2 regions of the Neptunomonas concharum genome follow, and region 2 is predicted to be linked to the other one. Evidence: predicted binding sites of a transcription regulator. Region 2 holds the regulator's gene; the other holds the start of a gene.

Region 1 (5,094 bases), 1.3 Mb from region 2:
GCTTCTCGGCCTTGGCGCCAGCCACTCATCCACTGACTACGTAGGTCCGTGGTGGTAACTGGACAGGTGTCTCGCGACTTGCCTCCTAGTCCTGCTTGGAAGCCGCGATTAAATAGGGTTGCTGACTTATCTCGTTTCTGTCTCTTCATATAGAGGTGCCTCTCATACGTTGTTTTTAGAAAACGTGAATATCTGAGACTGAATATTCATCCTGAGCTGTGGTTCGTCCATTCTTGGATCATCACAGTGACTATTATAGATAGCGGAAAAAACGATTGAGTTCGATTAATTAAAACAATCATTTTTTTTGAGTCGATAGTGAGCGGCTGCAAAAACACCATGCTTTCAGTTAGTTAAGTGACGGCTAAGGTGCTTAAATAAAACATGAAAAATAATCATGACGCATTTATGACAGCTTAATTGCTATTTTTGTATGTGATGATGTGCTTAATACACGGTTATACCGCGCTCCAACTAACTTACGTGGATAAATAATGAAATTTTTTGCGACCTGTCCGAAAGGGCTTGAAACACTCCTTCTTGATGAACTGACCGGATTTGGTGCAGAAAGTGTGAAATCCACAGCGACGGGTGCCGAATTTAGCGGTGATCTGGCACTGGCTTACTTTGTATGTCTATGGTCTCGTTTAGCTAACCGTGTGTTACTGCCCTTGGCCGAAGCGCCTGTCGAAACAGCGGAACAGCTTTATGATGCGGTGAAAAGTGTTGATTGGCTTGATCATATGGAAGCGTCTGGTTCCCTAAGTGTAGCTTTTACCGGAAGAACGGAATCGATCAACCACACCCATTTTGGTGCTTTAAAGGTCAAAGATGCGATTGTCGACCAGATCAGAGAAAAAACCGGTGAGCGTCCTAGTGTTGATCGTGACAACCCTGACCTAAAAATACATGCTCATATCTATCGTGGCCGATTGAATCTATCCCTTGACCTTTCAGGGGAAAGCTTGCACCGCAGAGGCTATAGAACGCAGGCTGGCGCCGCGCCTCTAAAAGAGAACTTAGCAGCGGCTATCTTAATGCGCTGCCAATGGCCACAGCTTGCGGATGAGCGTCCTGTGGTGTTTGACCCTATGTGTGGTTCAGGAACGCTACTGATTGAAGCGGCGATGATGTCTGCTGATATTGCGCCAGGCATCTATCGTGAACGATTTGGTTTTGAAGGCTGGAAGCAGCATCAACCTGATATATGGAGTCGACTTAAAGAGGAAGCTGAAGTACGGCGAGCTAAAGGGCTAGAACAATCATCGGTTCGCTTTTTTGGTGGTGATCAAGATCCCCGTATGCTGTCAATTGCCCGTAGCAATGCTGAAAGAGCTGGTGTTGAAGCGCTTATCGAGCTTAAGCAAGCTTCTGTTGAGCAAATGACGTGTCCTGTTGCTGATCAAGGTGGTTTGATGGTGACAAACCCGCCATACGGTGAACGGCTAGGTGAAGGGTCAGAGTTGATGTTCTTATATCGCCAGTTAGGTGATGCGCTAAAACAAGATTTTGCAGGCTGGAAAGCGGCTATTTTTACGGGAAACCCCGATCTTTGCCAAGTGGTCGGCCTGAAGGCAGACAAATCCTACCGTTTGAATAACGGCCCGATCGATAGCCGCTTGTTCCTTTATACGTTGTACGAAAAAGCGGCTGTGACTGAAACACACGAGCAACCAAGTACTCCCGCTGAGTTTAGTGAAACGGCACAAATGTTTGCTAATCGCTTGAAGAAAAATCTTAAAGCGCTAAAAAAATGGCAAAAGCAGAATGATATTGAATGCTACCGCCTCTACGATGCAGATATCCCAGAATATTCAGTGGCCGTTGATATCTATAAAGATTGGGTGCATGTACAGGAATACGCTGCCCCTGCCTCTATTGATAAGGTGAAGGCATTTGAGCGCCTGAAGGACGTTCTTGCGGTTATTCCGTCGGTACTTGAGGTGGAGCCCCGTAAAGTCGTTCTCAAACAACGTAAGCGACAGTCAGGTAGTGACCAATACGAAAAGCAAGCGAGCGTGGGCCGTTTTTTTGAAGTGACGGAGCACAACTGTCGTTTAAGGGTTAACTTACATGACTATTTAGATACCGGGTTATTCTTAGATCATCGTCCTGTTCGGCAGAAAATCCAGAAGATCTCTCAAGGGAAAGACTTCCTTAACTTATTCTGTTACACCGCTTCTGCCAGTGTTCATGCAGGTGTGGGGGGGGCTAAAACCACCACGAGCGTTGATATGTCTGCGACATATTTACAGTGGGCCATGAAAAACCTAGCGTTAAACGGTTTCAACGATAAGCACCACCGGTTTATTCAATCAGATTGTATTGTATGGTTGAAAAAACAGCGTAAGCCGGAATTTGATCTTATTTTTATGGATCCGCCGACGTTCTCTAACTCTAAACGTATGCAGGATGTATTGGATGTTCAACGTGATCACGTTGAGTTGATTCGTTTGGCGATGCGCCTGTTGCGAAAAGATGGAGTGCTAATCTTTTCTAACAACTACCGTAAGTTCAAACTCGATTACGACCTTTTATCGGGATTTGATATCAAGGATATCTCAACATCTACTATTGATCCCGATTTTAAGCGTAATAGTAAGATCCACACTTGCTTTGAGATCCGCTGGCCATAATTTGGTGCAACGCTTCCATTTGGCACATTTTGTGCTTTTTCTTAGTGCGCAGTCTTGAGACGATTAAAGCTCAATCTGCGCATTTTCATTATTTTCCTTTTTAAATTAATGGCTTAGTAAGCTTTTAATAAATTGCTTATTTGATTGATCGATATAAAAGGAAACCTAATGCACCCATTTGGGAATATTAATAAGAAATCGCACCATATTGGTGCAAATGTGGCCGAGGCAGCTTGCTTGAACGTGGGAGATTTGTGTGGAAAGTGTAAATAGTGCGGTTGAGACGTTAGTACAAAGTTCGAATACTTTGTTTATTTTAATGGGGGCTATCATGGTATTTGCCATGCATGCCGGCTTTGCATTCCTCGAAGTTGGGACGGTGCGCCATAAAAACCAAGTGAATGCTTTGGTAAAAATTATGACGGACTTTGGTTTTTCGGCGGTCGCTTACTTCTTTGTTGGTTATTGGGTTGCTTATGGTATTACCTTCTTTCAGGATGCCGAAACCTTAGCGGCGGGTAATGGCTACGAGCTGGTTAAGTTCTTCTTTTTAATGACCTTTGCTGCTGCAATCCCTGCTATCGTATCTGGGGGTATTGCAGAACGCGCTAAGTTTTGGCCCATTCTGATCGCATCTACATTAACGGTTGCTTTTGTTTATCCATTTTTTGAGGGCATTATCTGGAATGGTAATTTTGGCTTTCAAGCGTGGTTAGAAGCGTCTTTTGGTGCATCATTCCATGACTTTGCAGGTTCTGTTGTCGTACATGGTGTCGGTGGCTGGATTGGATTGGTTGCAGTGCTCTTACTAGGTATTCGTAAGGGACGTTATCGTGGGGGGCGTCTTGTTGCCTTTCCACCATCCAATATTCCATTTCTGGCGTTAGGCGCTTGGATCTTATCGATTGGCTGGTTCGGATTTAATGTAATGTCTGCCCAAACCCTAGACGGTATTTCCGGGCTGGTGGCTGTTAACTCCTTAATGGCGATGGTGGGCGGTATTATTGCTGCATTGATCGTAGGTAAGAATGACCCTGGCTTTATTCATAACGGTCCGCTAGCGGGACTTGTTGCGATTTGTGCAGGCTCTGATGTTGTGCACCCGATTGGTGCGCTTGCGATTGGTGCGATTGCTGGTGTGATATTCGTGTGGTTGTTCACGGTTCAGCAAAACCGCTGGAAAATTGATGATGTCTTAGGCGTGTGGCCTTTGCACGGTCTATGTGGTGCTTGGGGCGGTATTGCAGCAGGTATTTTCGGTAGTGAAGCGCTGGGTGGTCTTGGCGGTGTCAGCTTTATGTCCCAATTGATAGGGACAGTTGCTGGTATATTAGTCGCCGTTATTGGTGCTGGTATCGTATATGGTGGTATTAAGGCGATCTCCGGAATTCGCCTTAGCGAAGAGGACGAATTCAATGGTGCTGATTTGAGTATTCACAAGATTGAATCTACTTGTGAAAACTGATTGTCAGTGTAAGGAATAACTTCCTGTTTAGCCCTCAAATAGCTTTTGCTGCTGAGGGCTTTTTTCTGCCCTATATAAACCGCTTTATTAGGCAATTATACCCCGTTCTTGCAGAGCAGTAAGGACTTCCATGGTAATACTTCCTTCCTCAATTAGGGATATGAGCTCTGAGAATTCCGGTGTGCCCGCAACAAGATCATTAGAATCATGGGCCTGTTGTTCCGTCTCCCAAAAGTACACACACACCCATGTCTCGTCTCTTCGTTTATAGAGTGATTGGTGGAGAAAACCAGGGAGTGTCGACACTAAGTTACCGAAACGACTCATGCTATCAATCATATTTTTTTCGGTGACGTTTGGTGCAGATTTCCAAGTAAGGATTTCAAATATAGGGGGTTGCATAGTTTCCTTCCTTATAAGTTAAAAATTTAGCTTAACAAATGCCTTAAAGGATATAATCGATCTAATAGGACTTTCTAAATGTCCATTAGGGAATTATTGTGAGTCAGTTTGAATGGTCGCTAACGTTTAAAGCTATTGTCGATAACCAGTCTCTTGTTAAGGCTGCAGATCAGATTGGTGTTAATGCTTCAGCAGTGAGCAAACAACTGACTAAGCTAGAAGAGTCGTTAGGCGTACAGTTACTGAACCGTACAACTAGGCGCATTGCTCTGACTGAAGCAGGGAAAGGCTTTTACGAAAAAGTGACACGGTTAGAATATGAATGGCGGTCGACTTTAGATGAGGCGTCGAATTTGGCGGCGGATGTAAAGGGTATCATTCGTATTGCCGCACCACAGCCTTTGTTTAGCCGTTTCCTTATGCCTGTTCTCGCTGACTTTCAACGCCAGTATCCTGAGATATCGTATGAGTTACTGCATCATCAGATTGATCAACTTCCGTCAATTCATGCTGATTTATCAATCTGTCGAGAGATAGAAGACTATGACTCAAACTCTATTGTCATGGTGCCGTTTTACTCTTATCACAATC
Region 2 (5,094 bases):
GTTGTGCCAATTAACTTGGCTGCTGCTCTGGCATGCAACCCCAGTTTATTAATAATCGTTATCTTCTTTTCAAGCATTGCTATATCCGCTTCTTGGTCTTAGCTCAATGTAACTCTCTATGACGTACATTGACATTATCCATATGTTCTTTGAAATAACTAGCTAGTTGCTCTGAAACATAAACAGAGCGGTGATGACCACCTGTGCATCCTATACCGACCGTCATATAACTACGGTTATTCTTGATAAAGTGAGGTAACCACTTTTCAATGTAGTGTTGGATGTCATGGATCATCTCGGTGACTTCAGGTGCAGCACTGAGAAATGTTTGGACAGGTTGGTCTAGCCCTGTGTACTGTCTTAATTCAGTCACCCAGTAAGGGTTTGGCAGAACCCGCATATCAAATACAATGTCTGCATCCAATGGGACGCCATGTTTAAAACCAAACGACTCAAATTGCAGAGAGAGTGATTGCTCCGCACGGTCCGCAACGCGTAGCTTAATGGCGTCTCTCAGTTCATAGATAGATAAACGGGTAGTATCTATCCTGATATTAGCAAGGTCCGTAATAGGTTCTAGTAACTTCCTTTCATATTCTATCGCATCAGGAAGATTACTGACTCTTTCTGCCATGGGGTGTCTGCGCCGCGTGGAACTATAACGTTGCAGCAGTGTTTCGTATGAGGCGTCTAGGTAGACAAGCTCTACGGAAATTTCTGGATATTGGCGAAAATATGTCCACATCTGCGGCACCTTTTCCAGATTGCTGGACAGGTTGCGTGCATCAATGCAGACCGCAATTTTATTGAGCTGCGCATCATCATTTAGCATGTGAGTGACTAAATCGGGCATCAGCATGGCAGGTAAGTTGTCGATACAATAATATCCGACATCTTCCAGTGCCTGAAGGGCTGTACTTTTACCTGAACCTGAGCGGCCACTGATAATGATGAGTTTCATTGTTACTCTGCTGTTTAGTTAAAAACTTCTGAAGCCACTTGCAACAGATGAGTATTGGAGTCAGCTTTTCTTAGTTGTTCTCTAATCGCTTCTTGACTAAAGGACTCAGCGAGTTTCCCTAAAATATTTAGATGTTCTTCACAGGCTTCTTCAGGAACAAGCAAAAAGAAGAGTAGGTCTACGGGGCGATTGTCTATCGCATCAAAATCAATGGGTTCAGATAAATGGATCAGCGCACCGATCGCTTCGGTAATACCGGCAAGGCGGCAATGTGGGATCGCCACACCTTCGCCAATGCCGGTGCTGCCCAGCCTTTCTCTGCTTATCAATCCACTAAATAAATCTTCTGCGACAATACTGCCGTTTGATTCTGCAATGATGTTACTTACAAACTCCAGAATGCGCTTTTTACTGCCGCCTTCAATATGTTGAAGCGTTCGTTCGGGTGATAGCAAAGATATAATGGACATGTGTGCTATAAATCTAATGGTTATTTGTGACTTTTCAGTTTTTCTTTGTGCTTGATGATCTGGCGATCGAGTTTGTCAGTGAGACCGTCGATAGCAGCATACATATCTTCGTGTTCACTGGTGGCAAATACTTCCCCACCTGCAATATGCATATCGGCTTCAGCTTTTTGACGTAATTTATCTACACTTAGTGTCACTTGAACGTTTGTGATGTTATCAAAGTGGCGTTCCAGCTTTTCAAATTTAGTGTGTACGTATTCAGATAAAGCTTCTGTCAGTTCTACATGGTGGCCAGTGATATTGATTTGCATATTAAGTCTCCTTTTGACACGACAGGTATGTCGTAGTGTGTTCATTAAATCAGACGCTTTCTCTCATTTGAAGGCGCAATTCCCATTGCTTCCCGGTATTTGGCGATGGTTCGCCGTGCGACCTGTATACCTTCTTCATCTAATAGTTGGGCTATTTTATTATCACTTAAAGGTTTAGTTGGATTTTCAGCGGCTATCAGTTTTTTGATGACTGCGCGTATGGCTGTGGATGACGCAGCCCCTCCGTCACTTGTGCTAACGTGGCTGGAGAAGAAGTACTTAAGCTCAAAAATCCCTCTAGGTGTATGCATATATTTTTGAGTGGTTACACGAGATATCGTAGATTCATGCATCTCTACCGCCTCCGCGATGTCATGTAAAACCATGGGTTTCATCGCTTCTGGGCCGAAGTCTAGAAAGTCAGACTGTCTTTCAATGATTTGGCTTGAAACCTTCAACAAAGTTTCATTACGGCTTTGTAAACTTTTGATAAACCAGCGAGCTTCCTGCAGATGACTCTTGAGGTAGGTATTGTCTGCACTGTTGTCTGCTCGCCTGATGAGGTCTGCATAACGGGTGTTTATCTGTAAGTTAGGTGAGGCTTCCGAGTTAAGTCGTACAGTCCATACACCACGAATTTTCTCTACATATACATCTGGAATGACATACTCGGCTTTACTGTTCGATATAAAAGATCCTGGATGCGGATTTAACGATTGAATCAGCGTAATGATGGCTTGAAGTTGCGGCTCTTTTAGCCTCAGTTTACGCATCAACTGCTTATAGTCTCGGCTACCTAGCAGGTGTATATATTGGCGACAAAGCATCACTGATTGCTTCAAAAGGGGCGTGTCAGGAGGTAATTGCTGTAGCTGTATGCTCAGGCACTCACCTAAATCGCGTGCTGCAACACCTGGCGGATCAAATTGCTGAATGCGGTGCAGTACAGCCTCAAGCTCATCCAATTCAGCATCCTGAAAAAGTTCAGATTCTTCTTGGACGAAATGCTCAAGCAGCTCATCTAATGAAATACGTAGATAGCCTTCGGTATCGATACCGTCAATAATCGCCTCGGCGATCATCTGATCCGTAGGGCTCATTGGCGTAAGATTAAGCTGCCAGAGCAAGTGGTCCTGAAGGGTTTCTTCTGCACTATCATTGGACTCAAAGGGCAAGTCTTCATCCCTATGGGTTGTGCTGCCAGAATTGGTAGATGCTTGAAAGGTATCATCCCATGATGAGTCCGTAGCAAGCTCTTCTGGGATGCGATCATTCCACTGATCGTCAAAAGAGTCTTCTGTCTCTTGATACTCATCAAGTGAATCGTTTTGGCTGTTGCTAGGTTCCTCATAAGCGCTATCAGTATGCTCTTTCGAAGAGGTTGTTTCGGGCTCAGCTGATTGAGTGGCGTTATCCGCCTGTTCTGGCTGGCTTTGTTCATGAAGCTCATCCGCTTCTTCTGATGTCTCAAGCATAGGGTTGCTGTCGAGCGCTTCTTGGATCTCTTGCTGGAGATCAAGCGTCGATAATTGCAGTAAGCGAATAGCCTGCTGCAATTGAGGGGGCATTGTTAGGTGCTGACCCATTTTAAGTTGTAATGACTGCTTCATAAAATTACAACAATACTCCTAAGCGGTATCAATCTACTCAAAGTTTGAAGGTATCACCCAAATAGGCCGCTTTCACCTGATCGTTGGCGAGTATCTCTGCGGGAGTGCCTTGGGCTAAAATTACCCCTTCACTTACAATATAGGCTTTTTCACAAATATCGAGTGTTTCTCTAACATTATGGTCTGTGATTAATATGCCTATGCCTTTAGATTGTAGGTGCTTTATAGTCTGTTTGATATCATTTACTGAGATTGGATCTACGCCCGCAAAGGGTTCATCTAACAAAATGAAGGAGGGTTCAGAAGCTAGAGCTCGTGCGATTTCCACTCTTCGGCGCTCACCGCCGGATAAGCTCATACCTAGGCTTTCTCGCAAATGAGAGATATGGAATTCTTCAAGTAAGGTTTCGAGTTTCGTTTCCCTTTGGGAGGGCGTCAGCTCTTTTCGCATCTCTAGAATACCCATCAGGTTATCCTTGACGCTTAGCTTTCGAAAAATAGACGCTTCTTGTGGCAGGTAGCCAATCCCTTTCCTTGCACGAAGGTGCATAGGATCACGGGTTACGTCATCATCGCCAATGCGGATGGCTCCATCATTGGCTTGAATTAAGCCTACAATCATATAAAAACAGGTTGTTTTTCCAGCTCCATTTGGACCCAGCAACCCTACAATTTCCCCGCTATTTACTTCTAAGGAGACATCGCGAACAACCTGGCGTTTCTTATAGGCTTTGGCCAAGTGCAGAGCTTGAAGCAATTTACTCATAATTAGGGCTTAGCCTTAGGTTGAATAACCATCTGGACGCGCTGCCCGGTTTTACCTTCGCCGCTATAGGCATTTACGATGGCTTTGTCCATCTGATAAACAATTTTACTACCGGTAAACTGGTCGCTTTCTTGTTGGACTTTTGCATTGCCTGTGATCGTAATGGTCTGTTTGGCGATTAAATAATCAAGCTTTTCGCCAAAGGCATCCGTAATAGGCTTATCTTCAGCTGCTTGCTGTCGGAAATTAGCGGGGGAACCGTTTGCAATAATGCGGCTAACGCTGTCTTTTTCACGATAGAGATCAATACGGGCCGCTTTGATCTCCATTGAACCTTGTTTCATGAGTACATTGCCGGTGTAGGTTGTGGTGCCTGTTTTTTCATTGATCTGTGCTGCGTCAGCACTGATGTGAATCGGCTGATGCTTATCTGAAGGGAGTGCGTAAGCGAAGGAGGTTAATCCTAAGAAGTAAGCTCCTAGAATGCTCAGTAGAGTATGATATGAGCGTTTATTGGTCTGCATAAAAAGTACCTTTCACATCTGATAAAAGCTCAGATACACCTGTGTTGTAGTTGATAATCATACCCGTCGCTGTAGTAGTGTGTCCTTTTTGACGGATCTCGATAGGCGCATCTGTTTTTGCTATGCCTTCAAGGTGAAGCAGGGTTAATGATGACGTGGTTAGCTCAGTCGGCGCTTCATTGGTGGAATTATGCGTGACGACTACCGCTTCATCAAGCTGCAATGATTGAGTTGTGTCTGAACTAAAGCCTTTATTGCTTTGAAAGTTAATGCGGCTAGCACCTGGCCGATGTAACGCTATTTTGGGCGTAGTCAGAGCGGAGCCTTGCTTCTCAGGGAAGTGGTTTAATTCACTAGCGTTGAGCGTGCGTACTAGGTGTCCTGTGGCGCTAAACTCTCTAACGTTGACGTCCTTCATAAAATAGTCCACACCACTGGTTATTGGTGGCATG

The links. The regulator sigma-54, encoded in region 2, starts transcription at its own class of promoters, with help from an activator protein. The targets are predictions, from matches to a motif close to TGGCACNNNNNTTGCTNT.
Region 1: F0U83_RS06175 (ammonium transporter) is a predicted target of sigma-54. The motif match lies at 2,657-2,674, and genes of this name have one in related genera.

The regions. Positions count from the first base shown of each region.
Region 1 is NZ_CP043869.1:1,319,753-1,324,846, forward strand. Features, by position in the region: gene rmf (ribosome modulation factor) at 1-149, opposite strand, end outside; gene rlmKL (bifunctional 23S rRNA (guanine(2069)-N(7))-methyltransferase RlmK/23S rRNA (guanine(2445)-N(2))-methyltransferase RlmL) at 495-2,636, shown strand; gene F0U83_RS06175 (ammonium transporter) at 2,893-4,101, shown strand; gene F0U83_RS06180 (hypothetical protein) at 4,189-4,503, opposite strand; gene F0U83_RS06185 (LysR family transcriptional regulator) at 4,602-5,094, shown strand, end outside.
Region 2 is NZ_CP043869.1:2,625,327-2,630,420, reverse strand. Features, by position in the region: gene F0U83_RS12440 (HPr family phosphocarrier protein) at 1-77, opposite strand, end outside; gene rapZ (RNase adapter RapZ) at 104-961, opposite strand; gene ptsN (PTS IIA-like nitrogen regulatory protein PtsN) at 976-1,431, opposite strand; gene hpf (ribosome hibernation promoting factor) at 1,452-1,742, opposite strand; gene F0U83_RS12420 (RNA polymerase factor sigma-54) at 1,787-3,352, opposite strand; gene lptB (LPS export ABC transporter ATP-binding protein) at 3,390-4,118, opposite strand; gene lptA (lipopolysaccharide transport periplasmic protein LptA) at 4,121-4,642, opposite strand; gene lptC (LPS export ABC transporter periplasmic protein LptC) at 4,629-5,094, opposite strand, start outside.